2 regions of the Pandoraea faecigallinarum genome follow, and region 2 is predicted to be linked to the other one. Evidence: predicted binding sites of a transcription regulator. Region 2 holds the regulator's gene; the other holds the start of a gene.
What was found. The regulator HrcA, encoded in region 2, represses chaperone genes, less so after heat shock. The targets are predictions, from matches to a motif close to TTAGCACTCNNNNNNNNNGAGTGCTAA.
Positions count from the first base shown of each region.

Region 1 (6,139 bases), 1.6 Mb from region 2:
CGTCCGGACGAGCCGGTCGACGCCATGGCCAAGGACTTGAAGACGTTGTTGAGCTGAATCGATCGCTGGCATTGTCCTCAAAAAACCGCGCCCCTGGAGGCGCGATTTTCTTTGCCGACGAGGATCGGTGCTGCCGGGATCAGCTGCCTTCCTGACTGCGGCGTTCCAGGTCGTCATGCGCTTCGAACCACATCACGTTGATGATGCCGAACGCGAGCGCGAGGCCGAGGCCGAGCATCCAAGAGAAGTACCACATGTCGCGACTCCTTGATCAGTACATCGTATGCGGGTTGTCGTTGACCGTCTCGATCGTCACGCGCCCACGGATCACGCGGTACACCCAGCCGGTGTAGAGCAGGACGATGGGCAGGAAGACGATCACGGCGATCAGCATGATTTGCAGCGTGAGCTGGCTCGACGTGGCATCCCAGACCGTGAGGCTGCTGCCCGGCGCAGTGGCCGAGGGCATCACGAACGGGAACATCGAGAAGCCGGCAGTGAGGATGATGCCGGCCATCATCAGACCGGTCACCACGAACGTCCACGCATAGGTGCGGCTCGTGGCGAGCAGTGCGGCAAGCAGCGCGCACAGACACGCGACGATCGGTGCGACCATCATCCACGGGTACGTTTGATAGTTCGTGAGCCAGAGGCCCGGGCCGGTGGTGACCTGCTTCATGAGCGGGTTGGCCGGTGCGTCGGTCGCGCCCATCCGGGTGATGGCGAAGCCGTCGACGTGGGTGGCGATCAGTCCACCCGCCACGAGGAACAACAGCAGCGTGCCCAGGGCGGTGAGGCGCATGATGCGTCCGGCACGCTCGGCCACGACCGGGTCGGCCTTCATGCGCAGGTGTGCCGCACCGTGGGTGAGCAGCATGAGCAGGCTCACCAGCCCGCACAGCAGCGCGAACGGATTGAGCAATGCCCAGAACGAGCCGGTGTACGTCGAGCGCAGGGTGTTGTCGAATGAGAACGGCAGGCCGAGCAGCAGGTTGCCGAAGGCCACGCCGAACACGAGCGAGGGCACGGTGCTGCCGACGAACAGCGCCCAGTCCCATGAGTTCCGCCAGCGAGCACTCGGCAGCTTGTTGCGATAGTCGAAACCGACCGGCCGCAGAAACAGCGCGAACAGCACGAGCAGCAACGCCCAGTACAGCCCTGAGAAGGCCGCGGCATAGACGAGCGGCCACGCGGCGAACATCGCGCCGCCCGCCGTCACGAACCACACCTGATTGCCCTCCCACGTGGGGGCGACGGTGTTGATGATGACGCGTCGCTCCGCGTCGGTCTTGCCCAGAAAGGGCAGCAGCGTGCCGGTGCCCATGTCGAAGCCGTCGAAGAAAGCGAAGCCGATCAGCAGCACGCCGACGAGCACCCACCAGATCAGCTTGAGTACGGTGTAATCGATCATCATGATGTCGTGTCTCCCTGACGATCAGACCGAAGCGGCCGGACGATCGCTGCCGATGGCAGTGCCGTGCGTACCATGCGTGCCTTGCACGCCTTCGGTCTCGAAGTGGTAGCGGCCGGTGTGCAGCGACGACGGGCCGAGCTTGACGTACTTCACCATCAGGAACATTTCGATGACGAGCAGCGCGGTGTAGAAGACGATGAAGCCCGCGAGGCTCATGTACAGATCGCTGGCAGCGAGCGACGACGTCGAGAGATGGGTCGGCAGAATGCCCGCGATGGTCCACGGCTGACGCCCTACTTCGGCCACGATCCAGCCGAATTCGGCAGCGAGCCACGGCAGCGGAATCGCCCACACGCACCAGCGCAGGAACCACGCCGCACGCGGCTTGAGCAGACGGCGGCGCGCACACAGCCAGAAGGCCCAAAGGAATGTGAACAGGAACAGGAAGCCGAGGCCGACCATGATGCGGAACGACCAGAACACGGGCGCGACCGGCGGGATCGTGTCGTTGGCCGCCATGTGGATCTGCTCCGGCGTGGCGTCGACGACGTTCGGCGTGTATTTCTTGAGCAACAGGCCGTAACCGAGGTCGTCCTTGTACTTTTCGAACTCGGCGCGCACGGCCGGCGACGTATCGCCGCCACGCAGCTTCTCAAGCGCCGCGAAGGCGAGCATGCCGCGCTTGATGTTGTCCTTGTGCTCGTCGCGCAGTTGCGTAAGACCGATCACCGGCGTATCGACCGAGCGCGTGGCAATCAGCCCCATTGCCCAGGGAATCTTCACGGCATAATCGGTGCGCTCTTCCTTCTGGTTCGGCAAGCCGAACAGCGTGAACGACGCGGGCGGCCTGGCCGTCTCCCATTCCGCTTCAATGGCCGCGAGCTTTACCTTCTGCACTTCGCCGGTGGTGTAACCGGATTCGTCGCCGAGCACGATCACGGAGAGGGTGGACGCCAGACCGAAGCCCGCTGCGACCGCGAACGAGCGCAAGGCGAACGGCACGTCGCGCCGCTTGAGCAGGTACCACGCGGAAATGCCGAGCACGAACATGGCGGCGGTCACGTAGCCGGCGGAGAGCGTATGCACGAACTTCACCTGCGCCACCGGGTTGAAGACCACTTCCCAGATGCTGTTGAGCTCCATGCGCATGGTCTCGTAGTTGAAGTGCGCACCGACCGGATTGTTCATCCAGCCGTTCGCCACCAGAATCCACAACGCCGAGAGATTGGAGCCGAGCGCCACGGCGAACGTCGTCGCGAGGTGGCCGATGCGCGAGAGCTTGTTCCATCCGAAGAAGAACAGACCCACGAACGTCGCTTCGAGGAAGAACGCCATCAGCCCCTCGATGGCCAGCGGCACCCCGAAGATGTCGCCGACGTAATGAGAGTAGTAGGCCCAGTTGGTGCCGAACTGGAATTCGAGCGTGAGACCGGTGGTCACGCCCATGGCGAAGTTGATCAGAAAGAGCTTGCCCCAGAACTGGGTCATGTCTTTGTAGATCTGCTTGCCGGTCATCGCATAGACCGATTCCATGATGACGAGCAGCCACGACAGGCCCAATGTGAGCGGGACGAACAGAAAGTGATACAGCGCCGTTATGGCGAACTGCAAGCGCGAGAGGTCGACGACTTCGCTACTGATCATGGCGGACACCTTGATTTTTGGTGGGGGACTGCGCTTCGACGGCCTGCGGCCCGATCAGGGCGCGGGCCACGACGTCCGGCGGCAACTGCATATGCTTTGCCATCGGGGCGCCAAAGAACGCGTGCTTCAGGATAAACAGGAGTACTACCTTGATCGCGAGCACGATCAGGATTTCGAGGGCGAAACGGGAAGGCCGGGTGCGCCAGCGCCGAACCATCCAGGCGAGTACGCCGGCGGCGGGCGTGTTTGCCGGGGGCGCGGCGGCGCGTGCGGCCGTGGCGAGTGGCTTAGGACTGCTAGGAGAGTGGGTGTCCATCCGTGACGGCTCCTGGCGTCGAAAGTCGTGTGTCGGAAACAGCGTCGACTTTCGGCGCATTTTGCCTTATCGCTTGAAAATGTCAAACCGCAGCGCGCGGGGGCGGATGACACGCAGATGACGCTGGTTCGATGCGGATCCGCCGCTGGCGATGCCGGCGGATGAGAAGCGGATTCGAGACGAGGTTTCGGCGCGGCGAACGGCCCCCGGGCCGTCCTTCGCACGTAGCATGGCCACGTACGAGCCGATTCTATCGGCCGCGCTTTCGGGCGACCTTGCGATGCATCAAGTGTCGCGCAGATGGGGCGTGAACTTTCGACACCCAATAAAAAAGCCCCGTGAAGCGCACGGGGCTTGGTTGCCGGCAATGTTAGACCGGCACGGACCGGGGGGCCGTGTGGCAATTTGTCGCGTGTCGCAAACGAGTCCCGCAAGCGGGCCGTGCGACGCCGGCATGCCCGACGGTGTTCCCGGCCGGGAGTTACGCGAACGCTTGCAGGGCGCCTTTCATCTTCTTCATCGCCGCGACTTCGATCTGACGAATACGCTCGGCGGATACGCCGAACTCATCGGCCAGTTCGTGCAGCGTGGCACCACCGCTGCCGTCGTCGGCCACCGACAGCCAGCGCGCCTCGATGATGCGGCGGCTGCGCGGATCGAGCCGGGCGAGGGCGGTTTGCAGACCGTCGCTTTGCAGATGGTCACGCTCACGTGCGGCGATCACGGCGGTCGGCTCCTGGTGGGAGTCGGCCAGATAGGCGATCGGGGCGAAGCTCGCACTCTCGCCGTCGTCGCTGTGACCTTCGAGGGCGATATCGCCACCCGACATGCGCGTTTCCATCTCGACGACATCTTCACGCTTGACGTTCAGGTCGCGGGCGACCTGATCGATCTCTTCCTGCGTGAAGGCCTGCAAGCCCTGCTTCTGGCTGCGCAGGTTGAAAAACAGCTTGCGCTGAGCCTTGGTCGTGGCGACCTTGACCGTGCGCCAGTTCTTCAACACGTACTCGTGGATTTCGGCCTTGATCCAATGCATGGCATACGACACCAGACGCACACCCTGCGCCGGGTCGAAACGCTTCACAGCCTTCATCAGACCGATATTGCCTTCCTGAATCAGGTCGGCGTGGGGCAGACCGTAGCCAAGGTAGTTACGCGCGATCGATACCACCAGACGCAGGTGCGAGAGCACGAGCTGGCGGGCGGCTTCGAGGTCGTCGTTTTCACGCAGACGCTTGGCGAGCGACTGCTCTTCCTCGGCGGAAAGCATGGGAATGCGATGGACAGCCTGAATGTAGCTGTCGATATTGCCCAGACTGCCCGGCAGCATCAAAGCCGACGGGGCGAGAGCTAGGGCACGCGAAGTCGGCGCCGTGCCGGTGGCCGGCGTCGTCGGATGCTTGTTGGCGGCAGTACTCAAGTGGTGGACTCCTGGTTAGCCTCTGGGAAAGCATTTTAGCACTCTCTTTTGATGAGTGCTAAAGACGTTAGAACCCTTACCGGACGGGAAGTTTCCGGCGTCTCGGGGTTTTCCAGCACCCCCCGTCAAACGGGAGAAGTCACTGGCGCAAACGTGACTCGGATGGTGTAAATTGCAACCCAAGCCGCGTGCGCATATGGATGGCGAAGACGGGAGGTCAGCATGGCTGGGAAGCACATTGACGAGGTGCGGCGACGCGAGTCGGAGCGCTTCGAGGCGATGATCGAGTGCGACGTTGACAAGTTGAGCACGCTGCTCGCCGATGGACTCCATTACGTCCATTCGAACGGAAAACGCGAATCGAAAACCGAATTCCTCAATGCGCTCAGCTCTGGTCGCCGCAAATACGCCGCCATCGACGTGACCGGGCAGGAATTGCGCCAATTCGGCGACACCGTCGTGGTGACCGGCAAGCTCGATGTCGAACTGGAAACGGCAACCGGCTCGCTGAATTCCCTGATGATGTACACCGCGGTCCATGTGCTTGAAGCCGGGGTCTGGCATCTGATCTCATGGCAGGCGACCCGTATGGCGTCGCCGGAATGACATGCCGGTGACGCTTCCTTCGTCAGCGGCGGCCTCGCCCGTTACGCTTCGGGCGTCCTCTCCAAAACAAAAGCTTTGACGCATTTCGGGACGAATTGTTCCGGAAAAAGTCGATTATTATCATCGTCTTTCGGAATTGCATCGAAATTCGCACGAGTTGACCGGTGTTGTGCGGATATTTCGACGTAAAGGCTGACAAGACGACGGCACGCCCATTGCCGCCGCCCCACCCCGTTCGTCACCCGGCAACTCCAATCGCCCGACGGATCACTTCCACCTGACGCGCGATGGGCGCGGGTATCGGGAGGTCGCCCGCCAGCACGGCCTCGATCCAACGGGCGGTCGCCGGAGCGTCGGCGGCGGGCAGCGGCGGCGGCACGCCGGTGGCGCCTTCCTCCGCCGCCTGCCACAGGCGGTAAGTCCCGTCCGAGTACCCTTCGATGGCGGTTTGACGACGGGCGTCCGCTACCGGTTCGCCCTCCGTGCCCCGCGCCAGCAAAACGCCCGGGCCGGGGCTGTTTTCGGCAACGGCGAACATTTCGCCAAGCGTCTCCCGATATTCCGGATGCGTATAGTTCACCAGCCGAAGCGCAGGTCCCGCGAACGGCTGCAGAAGTTTGACGACGGTATGCCCCGAGTTGCGCACGCCCAATGGTGCGCGCATTTCGAGCAGACGTTCCAGCGCGGGCGATAGCGAGGCGAGCGGCAGATAGGCGACACGCCGGGTGCACAAGGCCTC
Region 1 is NZ_CP011807.3:547,509-553,647, forward strand. Features, by position in the region: gene AB870_RS02480 (SCO family protein) at 1-57, shown strand, start outside; gene cydX (cytochrome bd-I oxidase subunit CydX) at 140-256, opposite strand; gene cydB (cytochrome d ubiquinol oxidase subunit II) at 272-1,408, opposite strand; gene AB870_RS02495 (cytochrome ubiquinol oxidase subunit I) at 1,436-3,058, opposite strand; gene cydP (cytochrome oxidase putative small subunit CydP) at 3,048-3,374, opposite strand; gene rpoH (RNA polymerase sigma factor RpoH) at 3,856-4,704, opposite strand; gene AB870_RS02510 (nuclear transport factor 2 family protein) at 5,017-5,400, shown strand; gene ybiB (DNA-binding protein YbiB) at 5,639-6,139, opposite strand, start outside.
Region 1: a site for HrcA is predicted at 4,830-4,856, ahead of rpoH (RNA polymerase sigma factor RpoH). Genes of this name have one in related genera too.

Region 2 (6,139 bases):
GCCGCGGGCTATCTGATCAGTCATCCGCAACTGCTTGACGAACTGCTCGACGACGAGGCGCTCGCGGCGCCCTTCGACTGGCCGTCGTTCAAGACGCAATTGCTGCTCAGCCTGAATGCCGCAGGCGCGGCGGGCAATGTCGAAGTGCAGATGGACATTCTGCGGCGTGCGCATCATGCCGAAGTGTTCCGTATTCTGCTGCTCGACCTGCAGGGCACGTTGTCGGTCGAGGCCATCGGCGACCGGCTCTCGGAACTGGCCGACATCATCGTCGACGTCACAATCTCGACCGTCTGGCCGCACGTGGCAACGCGCCACCGCGAAGTGCCGCGCTTCTCCGTCATTGCGTACGGCAAGCTCGGCGGCAAGGAGTTGGGCTACGCGTCCGATCTCGATCTCATCTTCCTGTACGACGATGACGACGACCGTGCGCCGGACGCCTACGCCGCACTTGCCCGCCGCTTCGTGACGTGGCTTACGACCCATACCGGCGCGGGCATGCTGTTCGACGTGGACCTGCGGCTGCGTCCCAACGGCCTGTCCGGTCTGCTGGTGACCAACATCGAGAGCTTCCGTCAGTACCAGTTCCGCGAAGGCAATGCCAACACGGCATGGGTCTGGGAGCATCAGGCCCTCACGCGGGCACGGTTCTGCGCCGGGGACGAAACCATCGGCGCGACGTTCGAGCGCATTCGCGCGCAGGTGCTGGCCACGCCGCGCGAGGCGCTGCCGCTTGCCCAGGAAATCGTGGCGATGCGCCGCAAGGTGCTCGAAGGACATCCGAACCCGTCGAAGCTGTTCGATCTCAAGCACGACCGGGGCGGCATGGTGGACATCGAATTCACCGTGCAGTATCTGGTGCTGCTGCATTCCGGGGCGCACCCGGCCTTGCTGCGAAACGCGGGGAACATCGCGTTGCTGCGCGAAGCGGCACAACTGGGGTTGATCGACGCCAGGCTCGCGGACGCGGCGGGCGCGGCCTATCGGACTTATCGCAAGCGTCAGCACAAGTTGCGGCTCGACGGTGTGGAGACGGCGCGGGTGCCGTCTGCCGATATCGAGGCGGAACGCGATGCCGTGATGGCACTCTGGGATTCGGTGTTTGCAAACGCCGGACCGGTCTGACTTACCTAGAGCGCCAGCATCTCCCGCGCGTGCTTTCGCGTCGTGGGCGTGATCTCCACGCCGCCGAGCATGCGTGCAATCTCTTCGACACGCTCGGTGCGCCCGAGTGGTTCGATCTCGCTCATCGTCGTGTCGCCATCGCTGCGCTTGCTCACACGCAGGTGCTGATGGCCCAGGGCGGCGACCTGCGGCAGGTGCGTCACGCAGAGCACCTGCCGTCCCTGCCCCAACTCGCGCAGCAGACGGCCCACCACTTCGGCGACGGCGCCGCCGATGCCGGAGTCCACTTCGTCGAAAATCAGCGTTGGCGTAAGACTTGCGCTGCTGGCAATCACTTGCAAGGCGAGGCTGATACGCGCGAGTTCGCCACCGGAGGCCACCTTGGCGAGCGGTCGCGTCGGCACGCCGGGGTGCCCCGCGACGAGGAATTCGACCGTCTCCAGACCGAACGACTGCGGCTCGGGCGTTGGCGTGAGCGCGACTTCGAAGCGCCCGCCGGGCATCGAGAGGTCCTGCATGGCGCGAGTGACTTCGCGCGCAAGCGACGCCGCCGCCTTGGCCCGCGCCTTCGAGAGGTCCTTCGCGAGTTTCAGATATGCGGCATGCGCCGCGTCCGCCGCCGCTTGCATGGCCGCGGTGTCGGCCGACGCTGTCAATTCTTCCAACTGTGCACGGCGCTCCGCCCATTGCGCAGGCAACTGCTCGGGCGTGACGCGGAACTTGCGTGCGGCCGAATGCAGCGCGTCGAGGCGTTGCTCGACCACGGCCAGACGTTCCGGATCGAGTTCGACACGTTGCGCGTAATGCGTGAGCGAGTGAACGGCTTCGCGAAGCTGAATCTCGGCGGGTTCGAGTGCGGCGAGCGTGTCCGCCAGTCCGGCGTCGATCTCGGCGAGTTCGCGAAGCTGGTGCACGACATGGCCGAGCGAAGGCACGAGCGCGCCATCCGCTTCGGCGAGCACATCGAGCGCGCCTTGCACGCCATTGATGAGGCTGGCCGCGTGCGAGAGCCGACGATGCTCGGCGCTCACGTCGTCCCATTCGCCTTCCTGCGGGCTGAGCTTGTCGAGCTCGGACGTCTGCCATTCGAGGCGCTCGCGCTCGAGTTGCAGTTCGCGGTCGCGCCCGTGCGCTTGCTCGCACCGCTTCACGAGGCGTCGCCATTCCTTATGGGCTGCGTTCGCCTCTGCGGCGAGCGTGGTCGCGCCAGCGTGCGAGTCGAGCAAACGGCGCTGTGCGTCGGGGCGCAACAACTGCTGATGCGCGTGCTGACCATGAATGTCGACGAGCATTTCGCCAAGTTCGCGCAATTGCGCGAGCGTGGCGGGCGTGCCGTTGATGAAGGCGCGTGAACGTCCACCGGCGTCGAGCACACGGCGCAGCAATACGCCACCGTGCTCTTCGAGGGTGAGGGCCTGGGCTTGCAGCCAGGCTTCGAGGTCGGGGCGTGCCTGGGCGTCCGCGGCGAACTCGGCAGTAATGTCGGCGCGCGGCTTCCCATTGCGCACCATGCTGGCGTCGCCGCGCTCGCCCATCGCGAGCGCCAGCGCATCGATCAGGATCGATTTGCCTGCGCCGGTCTCCCCCGAAAACACGGTGAAGCCGGCGGAGAATTCCAGATCGAGACGATCGACGATCACGAAATCGCGAATCGAGAGACTGCGTAGCATGGGATGTCGGGTGAGGCGTGAGGTCAGTTCTGCGGCATATCTTCGTCGGAGATATGCTCGTTCCAGTGCAATTTGCGGCGCAGCGTGGCGTAATAGTTGTAGCCGACCGGGTGCAGGAACGTCACCTGATGTTCGGAGCGGCCCACCAGAATCCTGTCGCCCTGGCGCAGTTCGGCAAACGATTGCATATCGAAGTTGGCGCCGACTTCGCGTCCGCCCGTGATCGTGATGACGATGTCGCTCGAATCCGGCAACACGATCGGACGGTTCGACAGCGCGTGCGGGGCGATCGGCACGAGCACCACGCCGCCCAGACGCGGATGCAGGATCGGGCCGGTGGCCGAAAGGGCGTACGCCGTGGAGCCCGTGGGCGTGGCGACGATCAGGCCGTCCGAGCGTTGCTTGTACATGAAGCGGCCGTCGACGTCGACGCGCAACTCGACCATCCCCGAAATCCCCGAGCGGTTCACGACGACGTCGTTGAACGCGAGGGTTTCGAAGAGCACCTGGCCGTCGCGCTCGATACGTGCGGACAGGAGCGTGCGCTGCTCCGCTTCGAAGTGACCTTCGAGCATGGCCGGCACGACCTGACGCATTTCGTCGAGCGGAATATCGGTGATGAAGCCCACGCGCCCGTGGTTCACCCCGATGAGCGGGACCTTCGAGGCGGCCAGCTGACGCCCGACGCCGAGCATCGTGCCGTCGCCGCCGACCACGACGGCGACATCGGCCTGCCTGGCGATCTCCTGAATGTCGAGCGTGCCGTACGGATCGGCGCCGGCACCGATGTTGTGCGCGGTATCGCGCTCGAAGACGACATGATGCCCACGCTGGACAATGCATGCCGCGAGCGTGAGCAATGGTTCGGCGACGCCGTCGGCATGGTACTTTCCGACGAGCGCCACGGTCTTGAAGGGGCTCCCAGTTTTCATGCCGCCATTACACCATAACTCGATGACAGCAACCATCGGCACGCACGGGCTGCAACGGTTCTCGTGTCGGGGTTTGCCGTACGCCGCGTACCTACATTTCGCGTTACAATTTTTGCCATGCTAGATCAACGTGCGCAAACGCTCCTCAAAACCCTGATCGAACGGTACATCGCCGATGGCCAGCCGGTCGGTTCGCGCACGCTTTCGCGGTATTCGGGACTCGACCTGTCGCCGGCGACCATTCGCAATGTGATGGCCGACCTCGAAGCGCTGGGGTTCGTCTCCAGTCCCCATACGTCCGCGGGCCGGGTGCCGACGCCGCGCGCCTACCGGCTGTTCGTCGACACCATGCTCTCGGTTCGCCCGCTCGAAGAGGCCGTGCACCAACTGGCGTCGCAGGTGCAGACAAGTCTGCAACCGGCGGGCCCGCAGCAACTGGTCGCGTCCGCCGCTCAGGTGCTTTCGCATCTGTCGCAGTTCGCGGGCGTGGTGCTCACGCCGCGTCGCAGCCAGACCTTCCGCCATATCGAATTCCTGCGTTTGTCCGACAAGCGCGTTCTGCTCATCATCGTGACTCCCGACGGCGACGTGCAGAACCGTATCATTCTGACGGAGAAAGATTATTCTCCGGCGCAACTTGTCGAGGCGGCGAACTACCTGAACGCGAACTTCGGCGGTCATAGCTTCGACGACGTGCGCACTTACTTGCGCGGTGAACTCGACGCGCTGCGCTCGGACATGAGCGCCCTGATGCAGGCCGCCGTACAGGCCGGCAGCGACGCGATGGCCGACACCACGCGCGAGAGCGTGCTGATCTCGGGCGAGCGCAACCTGCTGGGCGTGGAGGACCTGTCGTCGAACATGGAACGGCTGCGCAAGCTGTTCGACGTGTTCGAGTCCAAGACCGGCCTGTTGCAGTTGCTCGACGTGTCGAGCCGCGCTTCCGGCGTGCAGATCTTCATCGGCGGCGAGTCGAACCTCGTGCCCATCGAAGAGATGACGGTCGTCACGGCCCCGTACGAGGTCGACGGGCAGATCGTGGGCACGCTCGGCGTGATCGGCCCGACGCGCATGGCATACGAGCGCGTGATCCCCATCGTCGACATCACGGCCAAGTTGCTCTCCAACGCGCTCAGTCATCACTGAGTTACAACCCCGTAGCATTCCTTTACACGCTGTCACACGCAGTGGGCCTACGCTCGAAGCGTCCCTCGCGGTCGGCGCCTCGTCGTGTTGCGTCAGACGCTCGCCCGAGGATTCGGACAGAACAACAAGGTGGCGCGCGACGCCACGCACGGCGTGCCCGCCGAATGGGCCCGGAGTGTTTATGAATCCCCTGCTTTCCTGGCGGACGCTGGTCCGCGCCCTCGGTGCCGCGCTGGCATTGAGCGTTCTCGGTGCGGGCCCGCTTGCGCTGGCACAGGCGCAGGCGCAGGCGCAAAGCGCCGATCCGCCGGGGCGCGTGGCACGTCTGAGCGAGTTCGACGGCACGGTGACCTACGCCCCGGCCGGCACCGGCGACTGGCGCTACGCCAACCGGAACCGGCCGCTCACCACCGGCGACGCCGTCTGGGTCGAGCGCAACAGCCGTGCCGAGATGCACGTGGGCGGCACCGCGGTGCGCATGGGCGCATCGACCAGCCTCACGCTCTCGGCGCTCACCGACCAGAATGTGCAACTGAACGTAACGCAGGGCACCGTGGCCTGCGCCTGCGCAGTTTCGATCCGAACCAGCCCTACGAGATCGACACGCCGAACCTGGCGTTCGTGCCGGCGCAGGCCGGCGAGTATCGCGTCGACGTCGATCCGAACGGCGTGACGACGCTCACCGTGTCGCGAGGCGCGGGCACGGCCTACGGGCAGGGGGCGTCGATGCCGCTGCAACAAGGGCAGCGTGTGGCGTTCGCCGGCCAGAACCTCGTCCAGCAGGCGAGCGGGCCGCTCGTGGCCGACGCTTTCGATCAGTGGATGCGCGAGCGTGACGCGCGTGAAGACGCCTCCGTCTCCGCGCGTTACGTTTCGCGAGACATGACCGGTTTCGAGAGTCTGGACGACTATGGGTCCTGGCAGGAAACGCCGGCCTACGGCGCGGTTTGGGTCCCATCGGATGTGCCGTCGGGCTGGGCGCCTTACCGTACCGGCCATTGGGTCTGGGTCGACCCGTGGGGCTGGACGTGGGTGGACGACGCCCCGTGGGGCTTCGCACTGTACCACTACGGACGTTGGGCCTATGTGGATGCGCGCTGGTGCTGGGTGCCGGGGCCGGTCGCGGTGCGCCCCGTGTACGCGCCGGCGCTGGTCGGCTGGGTCGGCGGCAATAGCGGCGCGAACGCGTGGGGCGTGACGTTCGCCACCGGCGGCGTGGGCCTCGCCTGGTTCGCGCTGGGACCGCACGATCCGTATCGTCCCGCG
Region 2 is NZ_CP011807.3:4,159,388-4,165,526, reverse strand. Features, by position in the region: gene glnE (bifunctional [glutamate--ammonia ligase]-adenylyl-L-tyrosine phosphorylase/[glutamate--ammonia-ligase] adenylyltransferase) at 1-1,125, shown strand, start outside; gene recN (DNA repair protein RecN) at 1,131-2,795, opposite strand; gene AB870_RS18240 (NAD kinase) at 2,819-3,727, opposite strand; gene hrcA (heat-inducible transcriptional repressor HrcA) at 3,845-4,873, shown strand; gene AB870_RS18230 (FecR family protein) at 5,055-5,546, shown strand; gene AB870_RS18225 (DUF6600 domain-containing protein) at 5,495-6,139, shown strand, end outside.